DNA from 3 places in the Kitasatospora sp. NPDC092286 genome. Region 3 is predicted to be linked to each of the others. Evidence: riboswitches for the same ligand, from Rfam matches in the RefSeq annotation. Region 3 holds a riboswitch; each other region holds the start of a gene.

The links. Region 3 has a riboswitch for thiamine pyrophosphate ahead of thiC (phosphomethylpyrimidine synthase ThiC). Riboswitches for the same ligand answer to the same signal wherever they lie in the genome.
Region 1: it holds a riboswitch for thiamine pyrophosphate, as region 3 does, so the genes downstream of both, ACIQIB_RS29175 (purine-cytosine permease family protein) here and thiC (phosphomethylpyrimidine synthase ThiC) in region 3, are expected to answer to the same signal.
Region 2: it holds a riboswitch for thiamine pyrophosphate, as region 3 does, so the genes downstream of both, thiO (glycine oxidase ThiO) here and thiC (phosphomethylpyrimidine synthase ThiC) in region 3, are expected to answer to the same signal.

Annotation. Positions count from the first base shown of each region.
Region 1 is NZ_JBIVRD010000035.1:5,442-11,244, reverse strand. It holds gene ACIQIB_RS29185 (ATP-binding protein) at 1-527, opposite strand, end outside; gene ACIQIB_RS29180 (glycerophosphodiester phosphodiesterase family protein) at 726-1,550, opposite strand; gene ACIQIB_RS29175 (purine-cytosine permease family protein) at 1,633-3,039, opposite strand; TPP riboswitch at 3,128-3,277, opposite strand; gene ACIQIB_RS29170 (S1C family serine protease) at 3,533-5,356, shown strand; tRNA gene ACIQIB_RS29165 (tRNA-Ser) at 5,417-5,504, shown strand; gene ACIQIB_RS29160 (peptidoglycan-binding protein) at 5,732-5,803, shown strand, end outside.
Region 2 is NZ_JBIVRD010000034.1:53,623-59,425, reverse strand. It holds gene pknB (Stk1 family PASTA domain-containing Ser/Thr kinase) at 1-887, opposite strand, end outside; gene ACIQIB_RS28970 (thiazole synthase) at 991-1,788, opposite strand; gene thiS (sulfur carrier protein ThiS) at 1,791-2,000, opposite strand; gene thiO (glycine oxidase ThiO) at 1,997-3,181, opposite strand; TPP riboswitch at 3,176-3,288, opposite strand; gene ACIQIB_RS28955 (FAD-dependent oxidoreductase) at 3,395-4,591, shown strand; gene ACIQIB_RS28950 (Rv2175c family DNA-binding protein) at 4,700-5,065, shown strand; gene thiE (thiamine phosphate synthase) at 5,065-5,712, shown strand; gene ACIQIB_RS28940 (polyprenyl synthetase family protein) at 5,770-5,803, opposite strand, start outside.
Region 3 is NZ_JBIVRD010000011.1:192,245-198,047, reverse strand. It holds gene ACIQIB_RS14230 (flotillin family protein) at 113-1,618, opposite strand; gene ACIQIB_RS14225 (hypothetical protein) at 1,722-1,928, opposite strand; TPP riboswitch at 2,082-2,216, shown strand; gene thiC (phosphomethylpyrimidine synthase ThiC) at 2,212-4,023, shown strand; gene ACIQIB_RS14215 (ferredoxin) at 4,120-4,638, shown strand; gene ACIQIB_RS14210 (thiamine biosynthesis protein ThiC) at 4,684-4,836, shown strand; gene ACIQIB_RS14205 (hypothetical protein) at 5,160-5,803, opposite strand, start outside.

The DNA of each region.
Region 1 (5,803 bases), on a different contig from region 3:
GCCCGGGCGGGCAGTGCCGCCCACACCGTCACTTCGCCGGGAGCGTCGCGCACACCCCAGTCGCTGGCCAGCTGGCCGACGATGCTCAGGCCGCGGCCGCCGCGCGAGGTCAGGGACGGGCCGGCGGGCGTCGGGCGGGTCTGCGCCCCGCCGTCGGTGACCTCCAGCGTGAGGATCCCGTCCGCGTGCATCTGCCAGCGCACCAGGACCCCGCCGTCGCCGCCGTCCGGCTGTGGGTGCGCGGCCGTCCTGGCGCCCTGGCCCGCGGTGGGGACCCCGACGAGCACCTGGTCCACGACCTCCGCCCGGGCGCTGCGGCCGAGCGCGGGCAATGGCCCGAGCGGCCGCGCATAGCGACAGGCATTACTCAGCAGTTCGGAAAGGATCAGAACAGCATCATCAATGACCGGTTCGGGTATCTCCCGGTCGCCCAGATCTCGACGCAGTCGGCGCCGTGCGACCCCGACACTCGCTGGGCCGTGCGGCACTGCCATGGTCGATGAAGTCGGCACTTCACGCGCCACCATCAACGCCACCCCCGGACCTCCTTCAGCGTATGCCGAGGGATGGATGCCCCTTGGTAATGCGTCGGAAACGACTGCAGGGCGATCCCGCGCGGACATTTCAAACCGCGCGACCCAGGGTGGGCGGCAGGTGATTCCGTGCTCACCCTCCGTCGTGAAAACGCATAATTTCCGGCAAAAATTGTCGGCAGCAGGTTTGGTTCACCGGCCGAGCTGGGCGAGGACCTCGGCCGGGCGGTTGGTGATGATCGCCGACACCCCGAGCTCCAGGCACAGCTCCACGTCGGCCGGCTCGTCCACGGTCCAGACGTGCACCTGGTGGCCCAGCTCGCGCAGTCGCGTCACCAGCCGCGGCCTGGCCCGCACCAGCTCGATGCCGGGCCCGGCGATCCCGGCCCCGCCCGGCAGCGTCGCGCCCGGGCGCAGCCGGCCCCGCAGCGGCAGGCCGCGCTCGAACAGGAACACCCTCGGGTACTGCGGCGCGGTGGCGGCCACCCGGGCGAGCGCCAGCGCGGAGAAGCTCATGATCCGGGCCTGCGGGCGGCCGTCCGCGGGGTCTCCGGTGATCTTGAACCGGTCCAGCATCCGCAGGAGCTCGGCCTCCACCCGGCCCCGGAAACGGACCGGGTGCTTGGTCTCGATCGCCAGGTCCACCGGGCGTCCGCAGTCCGCGACCAGCTCCAGCAGGCTCTCCAGCCGCAGAACGCCCCGCAGCTCCGGGTCCGCGCTCGGTGCGCCCGTCTTCCAGGCGCCGAAGTCGTGCGCCTCCAGCTCGGCCAGCGTCATCGCGGACACCGTGCCGCGGCCGTCCGAGACCCGGCCGATCCTGCGGTCGTGCACACAGACCAGATGCCCGTCGGCCGTGACCCGGACATCGCACTCGACCGCGTCGGCGCCCTCGGTGAGCGCCCGCCGGTAGGCGGCGAGCGTGTGCTCGGGCAGTGCGTACGAGGATCCGCGGTGGGCGATCACCTGGACGGACGGCGCGGTGCGCGCCGCCGCCGGGGGGAGGTCGGGGCTGGTCACACGTCCCACGATAGGCGGCGGAAGTGACGCGAAAACGAAGACGGCCCCAACCTGAGGGGCCGTCTTCGCGTGGGGGGGCGGATCAGTCCCGCGCGTCCCGGCGGGTCAGCGGGGTGAGCGCCCAGGTGGCCAGGGCCGGCACCAGGAAGCCGAACAGCGAGGCCGAGGTCCACTCCTGCGGGGTGAAGTGCAGCGCCTCCTGGACGGAGGTCCAGAAGTCCGTCCACCAGCCGGCGATCGCGGTCGGCGCGATCAGCTGGTAGACGACGAAGCCCAGCGCCCACGGCAGCAGCATCAGCCGGCGGGACGGCGCGTCGGCGGAGAGGTTCCAGCCGCGCCGGCCGGCGCCGAGGAAGTAGTCGACCGCCAGCACCGCGAACATCGGCACGAACACCGAGCCGATCAGGCCCAGGAAGGCGTAGTAGGAGTCGGTGAACTCGGTGATCTGCAGAGCCAGCACCGTGATCAGCAGCCCGGTCCCGCCGGTCAGCACCCGGCGGTCCACCCTGGGCAGCAGGTTGTGGACGGACATCGCGGTCGAGTACACGTTGGCGAAGGACTGGTCCGTCTCGCGCAGGACCAGCACCAGCAGGAACGCCCAGCCGGCCCAGACGCCCAGGAAGGAGTCGAAGATCCGGTCCGGGTCGCCGCCGGACTGCAGCAGCGCGATCAGGCCCAGCACGTAGCACCAGACCTGGGCGACGGTGTAGCCGGAGAAGCTGCCCCAGAACGCGGCGCGCGGGGTGCGCGAGTGCCGGGTGTAGTCGGCGGCCAGCGGCACGAAGGAGATCGACACCGCGATCATCGCGTCGGTGGCCTTCAGGAAGCCGTGCCAGTTGCCCGCGCCCGGGTCCGGCACGCCGTGCCGGCCCAGCTGGACGGTGAAGTACACCATCGCGACCGCGACCGCCCCGGCGACGAACCGCCGCAGCACCGCGATCGAGCCCAGCGGCCAGATGGTCAGCGCGGTGGTCAGCGCGCCCGCCAGCAGGACGAAGGCCCAGCGGTAGCCCTCGGTGTGGACGACGGTCTGCGCGCCCATCGCGATCACCAGCAGCTCGTACACGCCCCAGCCGATGCACTGGACGATGTTCAGCACCGTCGGCACGTACGAGAGCTTCGTCCCGAACAGCCCGCGCAGGTTCGCCATCGCCGGTGCGCCGGTACGGGCCCCGATCAGGGCGGCCACACCGAGCATCGCGGTGCCGACCACGGTCCCGGCCGCGATCGCGGTCACGGCGGCGGCCAGGGAGAGCTCGCTGCCCCGCGCGCCCAGCACGGTGGCGGCGGTGGTGAAGCCGATCAGGCTGACGCCGAGGTTCATCCAGAGCGCGAAGTGGTCGCGGAAGCGGAGCGTGCGCGGCGGCTCGGTGTCCAGGACGAGCGGCGCCTCGACCCGCTCGGACCGGTCCGGCCGGTCCAGGACGGCGGTGGCCGCGGCGGCGCCGGTCGCGGTGGGGGAGCCGGGCACGGCGGCGGAACCGGGCACGGGGGGACCGGCGTCGGAGTGAACGGTCGTGGACGGTTCGGAGAAACCCTTGGACGCGGGCGCGCCCGAAGAAGAGGATGGCGAAGCAGGCGGCATGGCCGATACTCCCTACGCCGGCATTACCCGGACAGGTTCCGGCGGTCAGCGCCCCCTCGACGGTCCGCCCACGGACGTCGTGGCGTACGGTCGACCAGCGCACTCTCAGCCTGGGAAGGTCCAAGCTCCCGCGTGTCAGTTGTGAGCGACAGGCTAACCGGCACGGGGGTGAACGCCAAGGCCAGGCGCTGGGCGCCCCGGCCGCGAGGGACATCCGGCGGCGGTGGGCGAGCGGCCGGTGGGGGTGGTGGTTCGGGGGCGTTCGGCCGGGTTTCCGGACGGGGCCGTCGGGCCTGGCTAAGGATTCTTATGACTTCTTCAGAAGGGTCCTTACGGCAATCGAATCGAGTGTGCGAAAAACTATGCTTCTTGGTCCTGTCAGCTATGGAGGTCGTCCGTGAGCACCGAGCGCGAGGTTGGGTCCACCGGGCCGCAGGGGGAACAGCCCTCCGGCGGCCAGGGGGTGGTGGGTCCCGCTCATGACGGTCCGGCGCAGCAGTCCGCGTCCGCCGCTGCCACCCCCGCACAGGCGCCCGCCGACCGGACCACCACCGACGTGGCACCGGCGGTGCCCGCCGCGCCCGCCGCTCCGGCGGCCGGCGGATCCACGCCGACGCTGGCGTTCAGCAAGATCAGCGCCCCGGCGCCGGCCGAGGCACCCGCCGCGGCCGCGGCTGCCGACGCTCCCGTGTCCGCGCCCGCCCCGGTCGAGGCCGGCCACCCCGGCCCGGGGTACATCGACGCCCCGCCGCCGGTCGTGCCGCCCGCCCCGGCGGGGCCGCCGGCCGCGCCCGCCCCGGCGCTCGCCGAGGCCCTGGCCCTGCCGACGGCGCCCGTCGTCAACCCGTACGCCACCACGGGCGCCTCGGCCGCCGCGGCGCACGACCCGTACGGTGCCCCGCCCGCCGCGGCCCATGACCCGTACGGCGCCCCGGCGGGCCCGCCCGCGCAGCAGCACCCCTTCGGCGCGGGCCAGCCGCTCGGCGGCTGGGGCCCGCACGACTCCTCGGCCGGCGGCGCCGGCGGTCCCGGCCACCCCGGCGGCCCGCTCGGCTACCCGCCCGAGTACCCCGGTACGTCCGGCCCCGGCGGTCCGCGCAAGAAGCGCGGCGGCCTGGTCGCCCTGATCGCCGCCGTCGCCCTGGTCGCCGGTGTGGCCGGCGGCGCGCTCGGCGTGACCATCGCCGACCGCAACGACAACAGCGCCAGCTCCGCGAACGACCGCCGCAGCACCACCGTGCAGGCCAACAGCCCGGAGAAGAACGAGCCCGCCCCCGGCTCCGTCGCCGGCATCGCGCAGAAGGCGCTGCCCAGCGTCGTCACCATCAAGGCGCAGGGCAACGGCGAGTCCGGCACCGGCACCGGCTTCGTCTTCGACACCGAGGGCCACATCCTCACCAACAACCACGTGGTGGCGCCCGCCTCCAACGGCGGCAAACTGACCGTCAAGTTCGCCGACGGCAGCTCCTACAACGCCTCCGTGCTCGGCCGCGCCGAGGGCTACGACGTGGCCGTGGTCAAGCTGGACAACCCCCCGAAGGGGGACAAGCTGACCCCGCTTCCGCTGGCCGACTCCGACAAGGTCAACGTCGGCGACTCCACCATCGCCATCGGTGCCCCGTACGGCCTGGAGTCCACCGTCACCACCGGCATCATCAGCGCGAAGGACCGCCCGGTCGCCTCCGGCGACGAGACCGGCGCCCAGTCCTCGTACATGAACGCCCTGCAGACCGACGCCTCGATCAACCCCGGCAACTCCGGCGGCCCGCTGCTCGACTCCAGCGGCGCGGTGGTCGGCATCAACTCGGCGATCCAGTCCAACGCCTCCAGCACCGGCCGGGCCGGCAGCATCGGCCTCGGCTTCGCCATCCCGATCAACCAGGCCAAGTGGGTCGCCGAGACCCTGATCAAGACCGGCAAGCCCGTCTACGCCAAGCTCGACGTCCTCCGCAACGACGACTACAAGGGCGACGGCGCACAGATCCAGACCCGCGACATCCAGGGCACCCCGGCCGTCACCCCCGGCGGCGCGGCCGACAAGGCGGGCCTCAAGCCCGGCGACGTCATCACCAAGCTCGGCGGCAGCCCGATCGAGAACGGCCCCGCCCTGGTCAGCAAGATCTGGACGCACAAGCCCGGCGAGACCGTCGACGTCGAGTACACCCGCAACGGCCAGACCTTCAACACCAAGGTCACCCTCACCGAGCGCGTCGGCGACTGACCCCGTCCCCGAAACCCTGTGCACCGAACCCCGCCGGACCCGTTAGGCTGACCTCCGCCTGGAGAGCTGCCCGAGCGGCCTAAGGGAACAGTCTTGAAAACTGTCGTGGCGTGACCCGTCACCGTGGGTTCGAATCCCACGCTCTCCGCTGGTAGGAGAAACCGCCTGCTCAGGGCGGGTGTTGGCCCCAGGCCGACACCCGCCCTTCGCGTTTTCCACCGGGGTGGAGGCGGTGGGCCGACCGTGGGCCGGGGGCGGCGGGTTCACCTGAACGGGGGGTTTGGGGTGGGGGCGTCCTTGTGGGTGCGGCGAGGGGGCGTGTGCCGGGGGTAAGGGGCGGACTGCCCTGGGAGTGGGCCCGGCGAGGAGACACGGATGGCCTGGTACCCCGGCGCTGAGAAGATGGAGCTTCAGCCCGAGTCGGACGCGCAGCCGGCGATCGTGCCG
Region 2 (5,803 bases), on a different contig from region 3:
AGCGTGCGGCGTACCCGCTGGAGGGCGGCCAGCAGCTCGACCGCGTCGTACGGGCGGGCCTTCGGGTCGCGCGCGCAGGCGCCGGCCACTATGGCGTCGAGCTCGGGGCCGACCCCGGGGACGGCCAGGGACGGCGCGGGGACGTCCTCGTGCAGGTGGCGGTACATGACCTGGACGGGGTTCTCGCCGGTGTGCGGTCGGTGGCCGGTGAGCATCTCGTACAGCAGGATGCCGGCCGCGTAGACGTCCACCCGCTGGTCGGTCCCGGCGCCGGGGCGGATCTGTTCGGGGGCCAGGTAGGAGACGGTGCCCAGGACGGTGCCGGCGGTCGCGGTGGTGGAGGTCGCGGTGGTGGAGGTCGCGGTGGTGGAGGTGGCCGCGCCGTCGGCGGTGTTCAGCACCCGGACCAGGCCGAAGTCGGCGACCTTGACCAGGCCGTCGTCGGTGATCAGCACGTTCTCCGGCTTGACGTCCCGGTGGACCAGACCGGCCCGGTGGGCGGCGCCGAGCGCGGCCAGCACCGGCTCCAGGATGTCCAGGGCCGCCCGGATGGAGAGCGCGCCGCGGTCGCGCAGCAGGTCGCGCAGGGTGCGGCCGGGCACGTACTCCATCGCGAGGAAGACGGTGCCGCCGTCCGCGCCCTGGTCGAAGACGTTGACCACATTGGGGTGCGCCAGCCGGGCCACCGCCTTGGCCTCGCGGATGAACCGGCCGGTGAAGCCGTCGTCCCCGGCGAGCGAGGGGTGCATCACCTTGAGGGCCACGACCCGGTCGAGCCTGGTGTCGGTACCCCGGTACACGGTGGACATCCCGCCGGCCGCGATGCGCTGCTCGACCCGGTACCGGCCGTCGAGCAGGGTACCGATCAGCGGGTCGTGCAATGCCATGTCCACCCGGTGATTCTAGTGGCGCGGGCCGGGGCGGGACCCCGGGCGACACCGCGCCCGGGGCCTCTGTGCCCGGCTTGTGACACGCCCCGGCGCGCCCGGGTCAGAACGCCGGGTGCTCGCGGGTGTCCAGGTCGGCCCGGCCGGCCATGGCCGAGGAGGCCTCGGCGTGGAAGCGGCGCGGGATCCGGCCCGCCCGGTACGCCAGCCGGCCGGCCTCGGCGGCGTGCCGCATCGCGTCGGCCATCAGCACCGGGTCCTGGGCGCGGGTCACCGCCGAGGCCAGCATCACCGCGGCGCAGCCCAGCTCCATCGCCAGCGCCACGTCCGAGGCGGTGCCGGCGCCCGCGTCCAGGATCACCGGGACCCGGGCGCTCTCCACGATCAGCTGGAAGTTGTGCGGGTTGCGGATGCCCAGGCCGGAGCCGATCGGGGAGCCCAGCGGCATGATCGCCGCGCAGCCGACGTCCTCCAGCTTCCGTGCCAGCACCGGGTCGTCGTTGGTGTACGGCAGCACGGTGAAGCCGTCGTCGACCAGGGTCTCGGCGGCGTCCAGCAGCTCGATCGGATCGGGCAGCAGGGTCCGCTCGTCCGCGATGACCTCCAGCTTCACCCAGTCGGTGCCGAGCGCCTCGCGGGCCAGCCGGGCGGTCAGCACCGCCTCTCCGGCCGTGAAGCAGCCGGCCGTGTTGGGCAGCACCCGGATGCCGTTGCGGACCAGCACGTCCAGGACGGAGCCCTGGGTGGTGGCGTCGACCCGGCGCATCGCCACCGTGGTGAGCTCGGTGCCGGAGACCCGCAGCGCCTGCTCCAGGATCTCCAGGCTGGGCGCGCCACCGGTGCCCATGATCAGCCGGGAGCCGAACGTGGTCCCGGCGATGTCCAGCAGGTCGTCCGCCATGGTCAGCCTCCCTGGACGGCGGTGAGGATCTCGATCCGGTCACCCGCGGCGAGCCGGGTCCGCGGCCACGAACCACGCGGCACCACGGTCTCGTTGAGCGCGGCGGCGACGCCGGAGTTGGCGGCGCTCAGCGCGGCCACCACCTCGGCGAGGGTGGTGGTGGCGGGCACCTGCCGGGGCTCGCCGTTGACGGTCAGTGCGATCTCGCTCATGCGGGGGCCTTCGTGGTGGAGCGGGCGGGGGAGAAGCGGGTGGGGGTGAACGGCGCCGCCAGGGCGGGCGTCTCGCCGGTGGTCAGGTACTCGGCGACCAGATCGGCCGTCACCGGGGTGAGCAGCACGCCGTTGCGGTAGTGGCCGGTGGCGGCGACGAGGCCGGGCAGGGCGGTCGGACCGATCAGCGGGGCGTTGTCCGGGGAGCCGGGGCGCAGTCCGGCGGAGGTCTCCACCAGGGGCAGCTCGGTGATGCCGGGGACGAGCTCGTGCGCGTCGCGCAGCAGCTCGTACACCCCGCCGGCGGTGACGGTGGTGTCGTACCCCTGCTCCTCGCTGGTGGCACCGATCACCAGCTCGCCGTTCTCCCGGGGCACCAGATAGAGGTGCCGGCCGCGCACCACCGCGCGCACGTTGCGGGAGAGGAACGGCCGGTACGGCTCGGGCACCCGCAGCCGCAGGATCTGCCCCTTCACCGGGCGGATCGCGGGGAGCACGCCCTCGGGCAGGCCGGGCAGCCGGTGGCTGTGCGGACCGGCGGCGAGCACGATCCGGTCGGCGGTGACGGTCTCCAGTGTGTCCAGCCGGGCGCCGACCGCGCGGTCGTTCTCGACCAGCAGTTCGGTGGCCTCGGCGCGGTGCAGCAGGACGCCGGCCCGCTCGCAGGCGAGGACCAGCGCCCTGACCAGCCGGCGGCCGTCCACCTGGTGGTCGTCGGTGACGTGCAGACCGCCCCGGACGCCGGGGGCGAGCATGGGTTCGAGCCTGCGGGCCTCGCGGCCGGTGAGCCAGTGCGAGTCCAGGCCGAGCCGCTGGTGGAAGGCGTGCAGTTCACGCAGTTCCGCGCGGTCGTCGGAGTCCAGGGCGACGGCGACGGTGCCGCACTGGCGGTAGCCGGTGTCCTGGCCGCCGCTCGCCTCGGTGAGTTCGGCGGCGAAGGCGGCATAGCGCTCGTTGGATGCCATCCCGAGGCGGAGCAACGGCTCCTCGCCGTACTGGAGTTCGGTGACGGGGGCGAGCATGCCGGCCGCGACCCGGGCGGCGCCGCCGCCGTGCGCCGGGTCGATCACCACGATGTTCCCCAGCCCGCGCCGGGCCGCGCGCCAGGCGACGGCGAGGCCGATGATGCCCCCGCCGATCACCAGGACGTCGGCATGCGCGCCCTTGGCCAAGCGTGTCAAAGTCGCTGCTCTCCCTTCGCCGGTATGACCCGGATCAGGTTCGGACGGTCGCAGGCCGTGTCAGCCCGCCTCTCAGCCCGGTCCGCCGGGCTCCCGTGAATTGGTGCCACCACCTTAACTCCGCGTCCCGCCCCGGCCGAAGGCGCGTACGAGGGGTGGACCCGAGCCCGGGTGGGGCCCGGACGGACGGCCGCCGCTGAGTACAGTGACGGCGTGGCAGAGCTGAGCGGGACGGATCAGGTGGTCGTGGTCGGGGCCGGGCTGGCCGGGGCGCAGTGCGCCGCGGGGCTGCGGCAGGGCGGCTGGCGGGGGCGGATCGTGCTGGTCGGCGAGGAGCCCCACGCGCCGTACGACCGGCCGCCGCTCTCCAAGGAGGTGCTGCTCGGCAAGGCCGATGCCACCACCCTCGACCTCGACTTCGCGGACCTGGGCGTCGAACTGCTCACCGGCCGCCGCGCCACCGGCCTCACCCCCGGGGTGCTGCACACCGACGCCGGCGATCTGCCGTACGGCACGCTGGTGATCGCCACCGGTGCCGCCCCGCGGGCCCTGCCCGGCGCCGAGCGCGCGCACCTGCTGCACACCCTGGACGACGCGCTGGCGCTGCGTGCCCTGCTCCGGCCGGGCCTGCGCCTGGTGCTGGTCGGCGCGGGCTGGATCGGCGCCGAGGTGTCCACCGCCGCCCGGGCGGCGGGGTGCGAGGTCACGGTCGTCGAGATGGGCCCGGCGCCCGTCCCCGGCGCGCTGCCCGCCGGGATCGGCCGGGCGATGGCCGCCTGGTACGCCGAGGCCGGGGTGGACCTGCGCTGCGGCGTCGGGGTCGCGGCGGTGGAGCCCGGCGCGGTGCTGCTGGCGGACGGCTCGCACCTGCCGGCCGACGAGGTGCTGGTCGGGATCGGCGCCCGGCCGGCCACCGGCTGGCTGGCCGGCTCCGGCGTCGAACTGGACGCGGCCGGTGCCGTCCTGGTGGACGAGCGGCTGCGCACCAGCCTGCCCGGCGTCTTCGCCGCGGGGGACTGCGTCAGCTATCCGTCGGCGCGCTCCGGCGTCCGGCTGGCCGTCCAGCACTGGGACCACGCGCTGCAGTCCGGCGCGGCGGCGGCCGCCGCCGTCCTCGGCGCGCAGGCGCCCTACGATCCGGTGCCGTACTTCTGGTCGGAGCAGTTCGGCCGCATGGTCCAGTACGCCGGGCGGCACGGGGCCGGTGACGAGCCGCTGTGGCGCGGTTCACCCGGGGAGCCGTCCTGGTCGGTGCTCTGGCTGCGCGATGGTGTGCCGCGCGCCCTGCTCGCGGTGGACCGTCCGCGCGACCTCGCCCAGGGCCGCCGGCTGATCGAGCGCGGTACGGCGCTGGACCCGGCCCTGGCGGCGGACCCCGCGGTGCCGCTGAAGTCGGCGCTTGCCGGGTAGCGCGGCGGGGCCCGCGGGCGGCCGCCCCGGTGCTCGACGGACCTGTGACGGGTGTGCGGCGGGTGGTGAGTGGTGCGCGGCGGGCCGTGGAGGTGGCAGTCTGGTGGCGTGAGTGAGATCGAAAGCAAGATTGAAACCCTCGTTTCCGAGTGGATGTACCTGCCCGACATCTCGGAGCAGTGGGGCGTGCGGGTCACCGAGGTCCGCGACCTGGTCCGCAGCGGCGGGCTGATCGCGGTCCGGCGCGGCCCGAACAAGTCGCTGCAGGTGCCTGCCGCGTTCATCGACGGCCAGGGCCTGGTCAAGCACCTGTCGGGCACCCTGACCGTCCTGCGCGACTGCGGGTACAACGACATGGAGATCCTGGAGTGGCTCTTCACCGAGGACCCGTCGCTGCCCGGCAGCCCCATCCAGGCGCTGTGTGAGAACCGCGGCACCGAGGTGAAGCGCCGCGCCCAGGCGATGCTGATCTGATGGCGGCGGACACCCCGCGCCGGCGGCTCGCCGACGCCCGGCTCTACCTGTGCACCGACGCCCGCCGCGAGCAGGGCGACCTCGCCGAGTTCCTGGACGAGGCGCTGGCCGGCGGGGTGGACATCGTCCAGCTGCGGGACAAGGGCCTGGAGGCCAGGCAGGAGCTGGCGGCCCTGGAGGTCTTCGCCGACGCCTGCCGCCGCCACGGCAGGCTGCTGGCCGTCAACGACCGCGCCGACGTCGCGCACGCCGCCCGCCCCGACGTGCTGCACCTCGGGCAGGACGACCTGCCGGTGCCGGCCGCCCGGGCGATCCTCGGCGAGGACGTGATCATCGGACGGTCCTGCCACGCCGAGTCCGAGGTGGACGCGGCGATCGCCGAGCCCGGCGTGGACTACTTCTGTACCGGGCCGGTCTGGCCGACCCCGACCAAGCCCGGCCGCCACGCGCCGGGCCTCGGCCTGGTCTCGTACGCGGCCGCGCGGGACACCGACCGGCCGTGGTTCGCCATCGGCGGCATCGACCTCGGCAACCTGGACCAGGTGCTGGCGGCCGGCGCCCGCCGGATCGTGGTGGTGCGCGCCATCACCGGCGCGGACGACCCGCGGGCGGCCGCCGCCGAGCTGTCCCGGCGGCTGCGGGCCTGACCCCGCCGGGCCCGCCGCCGTCCGCCCGTACCCGCCCGCCGTACCCCCCGGTACCGGTCAGTACTTGCGGACGGTGGCGGCCTCGGCCAGC
Region 3 (5,803 bases):
TGCGTGGGGTGCGGGCGCCGGTCGTTCTGGTGGCGGCGGACAACCGACAACTAACAGATAACAGATAACAGAAAACGAATGTTGAAAGTCGTCATCCGTTACCTGTCATCCGTCAGCTGTCGTCCGCCGACCGTCGGACCCGGGCCTCCGTCACCGCGCGGTCCTCGATCGGCACCTGCTGGACCGGCCCCGGTTTCGGCCCCGGCGCCGGAGCCGCCGGTTGTTCCGGACCGTGCATGGTGGTGAGCAGCTGCCGGGCGAGGCCGAGGCCGGTGCCGCCCATGGTGAGGGCCTTGGCGAACAGCTCGCCCACCCCGTCGGCGCCGTTCAGCAGGATCATGTGCTCGACATTGCCGAAGGACTCGGCGGCGGCCAGCACGATGTCCGGCCACTTCTCCGCCAACTCCTGTGCCACCACGGCCTCCTGGTTCTCCGAGAGGGCGGCGGCCCGGGCCCGGATGCCCTCGGCCTTGGCGAGCCCGATCGCCCGGGTCGCCTCCGCGTCCGCCAGACCGCGGGCCTCGGCGGAGGCGGCCTCCGCCTCCCCGGTGGCCCTGGTCGCCTCGGCGGCGGCGAGCCCGCGCAGCTTGGTGGCCTCCGCGGCGGCCGCGGCGGCGATCTTGACCTGGCCGGCCTCGGCCGCCGCCTTCAGCTCGGTCTCCTGGGCCTGCGCCTGGGCGGCGGAGATCCGGGCGTCGCGGTCGGCCTCGGCCCTGGTGCGGGTCTCGTACGCCTTGGCGTCGGCCGGCTTGCGGACGTCGATCTGCAGCTGCTGCTCCTTGCGGCGGGCCTCCAGCTCGGCGACCTTGGTCTCCTGGACGACCACCTCCTGCCGGGCGGCGGCCTGGGCGAGCGGTCCGGCCTGCTCGGCGCGGGCGTTGGCGGTGTCCCGTTCGGCCTGGTAGGCGGACTGCTGGATCTGGCTGTTGCGGGTGGCCTCGGCCTTGCGCGCGGCGGCCTCCTGCTCCGCCTCGGTGGCCATCCGGTCGGCCTCGGCCTGGGCGATCCGGGCGTCCCGCTGGACGGCGGCGGCGTGCGGGATGGCGAGGTTCTTGATGTAGCCGGTGGGGTCGATGATCTCCTGGATCTGCAGGGTGTCGATGATCAGCCCGAGCTTCTCCATCTCCAGCCCGGAGGCGGCCCTGGTCTCCCCGGTGAGCCGCTCGCGGTCCCTGATCATGTCCTCGACGGTGAGCCCGCCGACGATCGAGCGCAGGTGGCCGGCGAAGACGTTGTGGACGCGCTGGCTGATCAGCTTCTGCTGGTCGAGAAAGCGCCGGGCGGCATTGGCGATGGAGACCTCGTCGTCGCCGACCTTGAAGATCACCACGCCTTTGACGTGGACCGGGATGCCCTGTGAGGTGACGCATTCGACGTTCAGCTCGGCCTCGTTGAGGTCCAGTGAGAGCCGGCGGACACCCTGGAGGCCCGGCGTGACGAAGGTCCCGCGGCCGGTGACGATCCGGAAGCCCAGACCGTCGCCGACCCCCTCGGTCCGGTGCCGGGAGCCGGAGATGATCAGAGCCTCGTTGGGCTCCGCCACCCGCCACATGAGTTTGAAGAGCGTGATCCCGAAGACCAGCGCGGCGACGACGGCCCCCGCGATGATGAGCACCATGGTTCAACTCCCCCTTCCGGCGCATGAGATGCGCCGGTTCGGATTGTCCGCTCAGGGCAACTCGAAGGAAAGGGAAGTGACGTGACGGGCTGTCACAAGCGTGTCACGGGAAGACCGGTGCCACATAGACGGTCCGGGGCGGGTGGTACTCGACCACCACCACCGGTGTGCCGACCGACAGCCGGTCGCCCGGTACGGCGAGGTAGGCCAGGAAGGCCTCCGTCCCCTGGCGCTCCCTGACGTGCACCATCACCTCGCCGACCAGACCGGCTCCGACCGGACCGGTGACCCGCCCTGTGCTTCCGACCACTACGGCCTCCCTCGTCGCCTGCCCGTGTGACTGCCAGTCTGCCGGGCCGGGCTCCCCCGGTGGGCCCGCCGGCCGAATCGCCGGGCACCGACCCCCTCTGGACCAGCCGCGATCGGCTCGCTACGGTGTTGGACGTCATGCGCGGGCAATACCGCCTGCGGACACGGGAGCTCGGAGCACCGGGCTGAGAGGGCGCTGACCGGGACGTCGCTGGACGTGCCGAACGCTGCGCCGACCGCAGGAACCTGACCGGGTAATGCCGGCGTAGGGAGTTGAAGGTCTGATGACCACTTTTGATGCACAGCCGCAGTCTGCCCAGAACGCCGCCGTCAGCAGCGCGGGCACCGGCTATCCGACCCCGGCCTGGCGCAAGGCCTACCGCGACGGGTCCCGCCCCGACCTGCGCGTTCCGTACCGCGAGGTCGTGCTCACCAACGAGAAGAGCGTCCCGCTCTACGACACCTCCGGGCCGTACACCGACCCGGCGTACGAGCCCGACGTACGGCGCGGCCTGCCCGCGCTGCGCGACGCGTGGATCCGCCAGCGCGGCGACGTCGAGGAGTACGACGGCCGCGAGGCCCGCCCCGAGGACGACGGGATCAAGCACACCTCGCCGCGCGGCGGAAACCTGAAGAACCTGGACGCCGTCTTCCCCGGCCGCCCGCGCCGCCCCCTGCGCGGCCGCGGCGACGTCGCAGTCACCCAGCTCGGCTACGCCAAGCGCGGAATCGTGACCCCGGAGATGGAGTTCGTCGCCCTGCGCGAGGGCCTGGCGCCGGAGTTCGTCCGCTCCGAGGTGGCGCGCGGCCGGGCCGTCATCCCGGTCAACGTGAACCACCCCGAGGTCGAGCCGGCCGCCATCGGCACCAACTTCCTGGTGAAGATCAACGCCAATATCGGCAACTCCGCCGTCACCTCCTCGATCGAGGAGGAGGTGGAGAAGATGACCTGGGCCACCCGCTGGGGCGCGGACACCGTGATGGACCTCTCCACCGGCCGCAACATCCACACCACCCGCGAGTGGATCCTGCGAAACTCCCCCGTGCCGATCGGCACCGTGCCGCTCTACCAGGCGCTGGAGAAGGTCGACGGCAAGGCCGAGGACCTCAGCTGGGACGTCTACCGCGACACCGTCGTCGAGCAGTGCGAGCAGGGCGTGGACTACATGACCGTCCACGCCGGAGTGCTGCTGCGGTACGTCCCGCTGACGGCCCGCCGCAAGACCGGCATCGTCTCGCGCGGCGGCTCGATCATGGCCGCCTGGTGTCTGGCGCACCACCGGGAGAACTTCCTCCACACCAACTTCGAGGAGCTCTGCGACATCCTCGCCCGCTACGACGTCACCTTCTCGCTCGGTGACGGCCTGCGGCCCGGTTCGATCGCCGACGCCAACGACGAGGCGCAGTTCGCCGAACTCCGGACGCTGGGCGAACTCGGCCGGATCGCCCGGGCCAAGGACGTCCAGGTGATGATCGAGGGCCCGGGCCACGTCCCGATGAACAAGATCAAGGAGAACATGGATCTCCAGCGGGAGATCTGCGACGAGGCGCCGTTCTACACCCTCGGCCCGCTGACCACCGATGTCGCCCCCGGCTACGACCACATCACCTCGGGCATCGGCGCCGCGATGATCGCCTGGTGGGGCACCGCGATGCTCTGCTACGTCACCCCCAAGGAGCACCTGGGCCTGCCCAACCGGGACGACGTGAAGACCGGCGTCATCACCTACAAGATCGCCGCCCACGCCGCCGACCTCGCCAAGGGCCACCCCGGCGCCCAGGCCTGGGACGACGCCCTCTCCGACGCCCGCTTCGAGTTCCGCTGGGAGGACCAGTTCAACCTGGCCCTCGACCCGGAGACGGCCCGCGCCTTCCACGACGAGACCCTCCCCGCGGAGCCCGCCAAGACGGCCCACTTCTGTTCCATGTGCGGCCCGAAGTTCTGCTCGATGAAGATCAGCAAATCCATCAATGAGAAGTTCGGCAACGGCGCTCCCTCCCCGGAGTACGACGAGGAGGCCGTCGAGGGCATGAAGGCCATGTCCGAGGAGTTCAAGGCCCAGGGCAACAAGGTCTACCTGCCCCTGGCGGACTGACACACCACGCACGAGCGCCGTCCCGATCGACGCGGGACGGCGCTCGGCTCGGGAGGACCTGGTAGCCGGCGGAACACGTCGACCTATGCTCGGCCCATGACGCTCTACTTCGATCCTGAGGCAGCACTTGGCGAGGACCGAGAGGCGTTCCGGGGCAAGTGGGAGGACTGTCTCTGGCTCAACGTCCCCGGGCCCTTCTACGGAGGCGAGACCGACACCTGCCGGACGGGCCGGATCTCCGCGCCCCAACACGTCCTCTACGGCGGTGAGTACCTGACCGAGTACGTCTACCGCCAGCCTCGGACTCCGGCGGAGGTCGCCCGGCTGGTCGAGGCGGCCGACTGTGACCCGTTCCTCGGCTACGGCTGCGACGGTGACGCGCACTGGACGCCGGAGGCGGTCCGTGAGTGGTGGCGTGACCGCGGTCGGATCACGCAGTACCTCTCCGGCCACGACTGGGCCAGCATCGACTGGGCCGAGCAGGGAGTGGAGGCTGCTGTCCGGGACTACGAGACCTACATGGCCGGCGGCCTTGCGACGGACCTGCGAATCTACCTCTACCGGCTGGAGGAGGGCAGATCTCCCGCTCTCGAAGATCCGCTGCCCCTGCTGTAGTTGACAGCACTCCAATGTGCTGGCTTCGGGCTGAAGTTGTCCTCGATGAAGATCAGTCAAAAGATCCGGGCCGAGCACGGCGAGGGCTCCAGTGCCGTGGAGACCGAGTTCGACGCCGAGGCCCTGGCGGGCATGAAGGCCAAGTCCGAGGAGTTCGCCGCCCAGGGCAACCGGGTCTACCTCCCGCTCGCGGACTGATCGGGCTCCACCGTCGGCATGGGCCGGGAGCGAAGCCGGGCTCGCGGCCCATGCCGACCGACAGCAGTGCCGGGAGCGAAGCCGGGCTCGCGGCCCATGCCGACCGACAGCAGTGCCGGGAAGCGGAGGGGCTTCCCGGCACTGCGCTCAGGCTGCCCGCCCGGCGCTGTAAATGATCGTTATGGGCAGGTGCCGCACGTTGAGGCGGTTCGCATCCCCGGCTTCGCTCGCAGCCACGACGGTGTCGAGCCCGCCCTCTGCCGAACGTTCCGGGAACGGCCGGTGCCCCGGGCCGCGAAGGTTGCCCGGGGCACCGGTGTCGGTCAGTTCTGGGCGGTGAAGGTGGACGGGACGGGGGTGCCGATCACGGTCAACGACGCCTTCACGCCGATGTCGACCGGGCCCTGGTCGGTGTCCGGAGCGAGGCTGAGCGAGCCGGAGAGGTAGGACCACTGCCCGGTGTATTCGGTGAGCGACAGCCGCACGTTGTAGTGGTGGCTCGCACCCTTGCCGAGACCGCCGGCCACCGGCGGCAGCTTCCAGACGTTGTCCGAGCCGGGGACCGTGATCCACTGGTCGTCCTGCAGCACGTCCAGCTTGAGGGTGGCCGGGATCGGGCGGGAACCGTCGCTGAAGCGGAGCGTCGGGTTGATCGTCGAGTCGATGCCCGCGCCGTTGTTGGTCAGGCCGAGATCGGTCTCGAACGGCTCCTTGTACGAGACGGTGCCCATGTTCTTCGTGAAGGTCTGGACGAGGGCGCCGGTGGGGGAGGCGACCGGCAGGGTCACCGGGTCGCTGTCGGTGCTGTCGTTCAGGTCGTTCACCAGCCCGACCTGCACGGCGGTGTCGTCCGCCGGGAGGGCGGCCTTCAGCTTGAAGGAGACCGCCCAGCTGTAGGTCGTGTGGGCCGGCACCTTGAAAGGCACGAAGTACATGGAGTTCTCGGGCACGACGTAGCCGGAGAAAT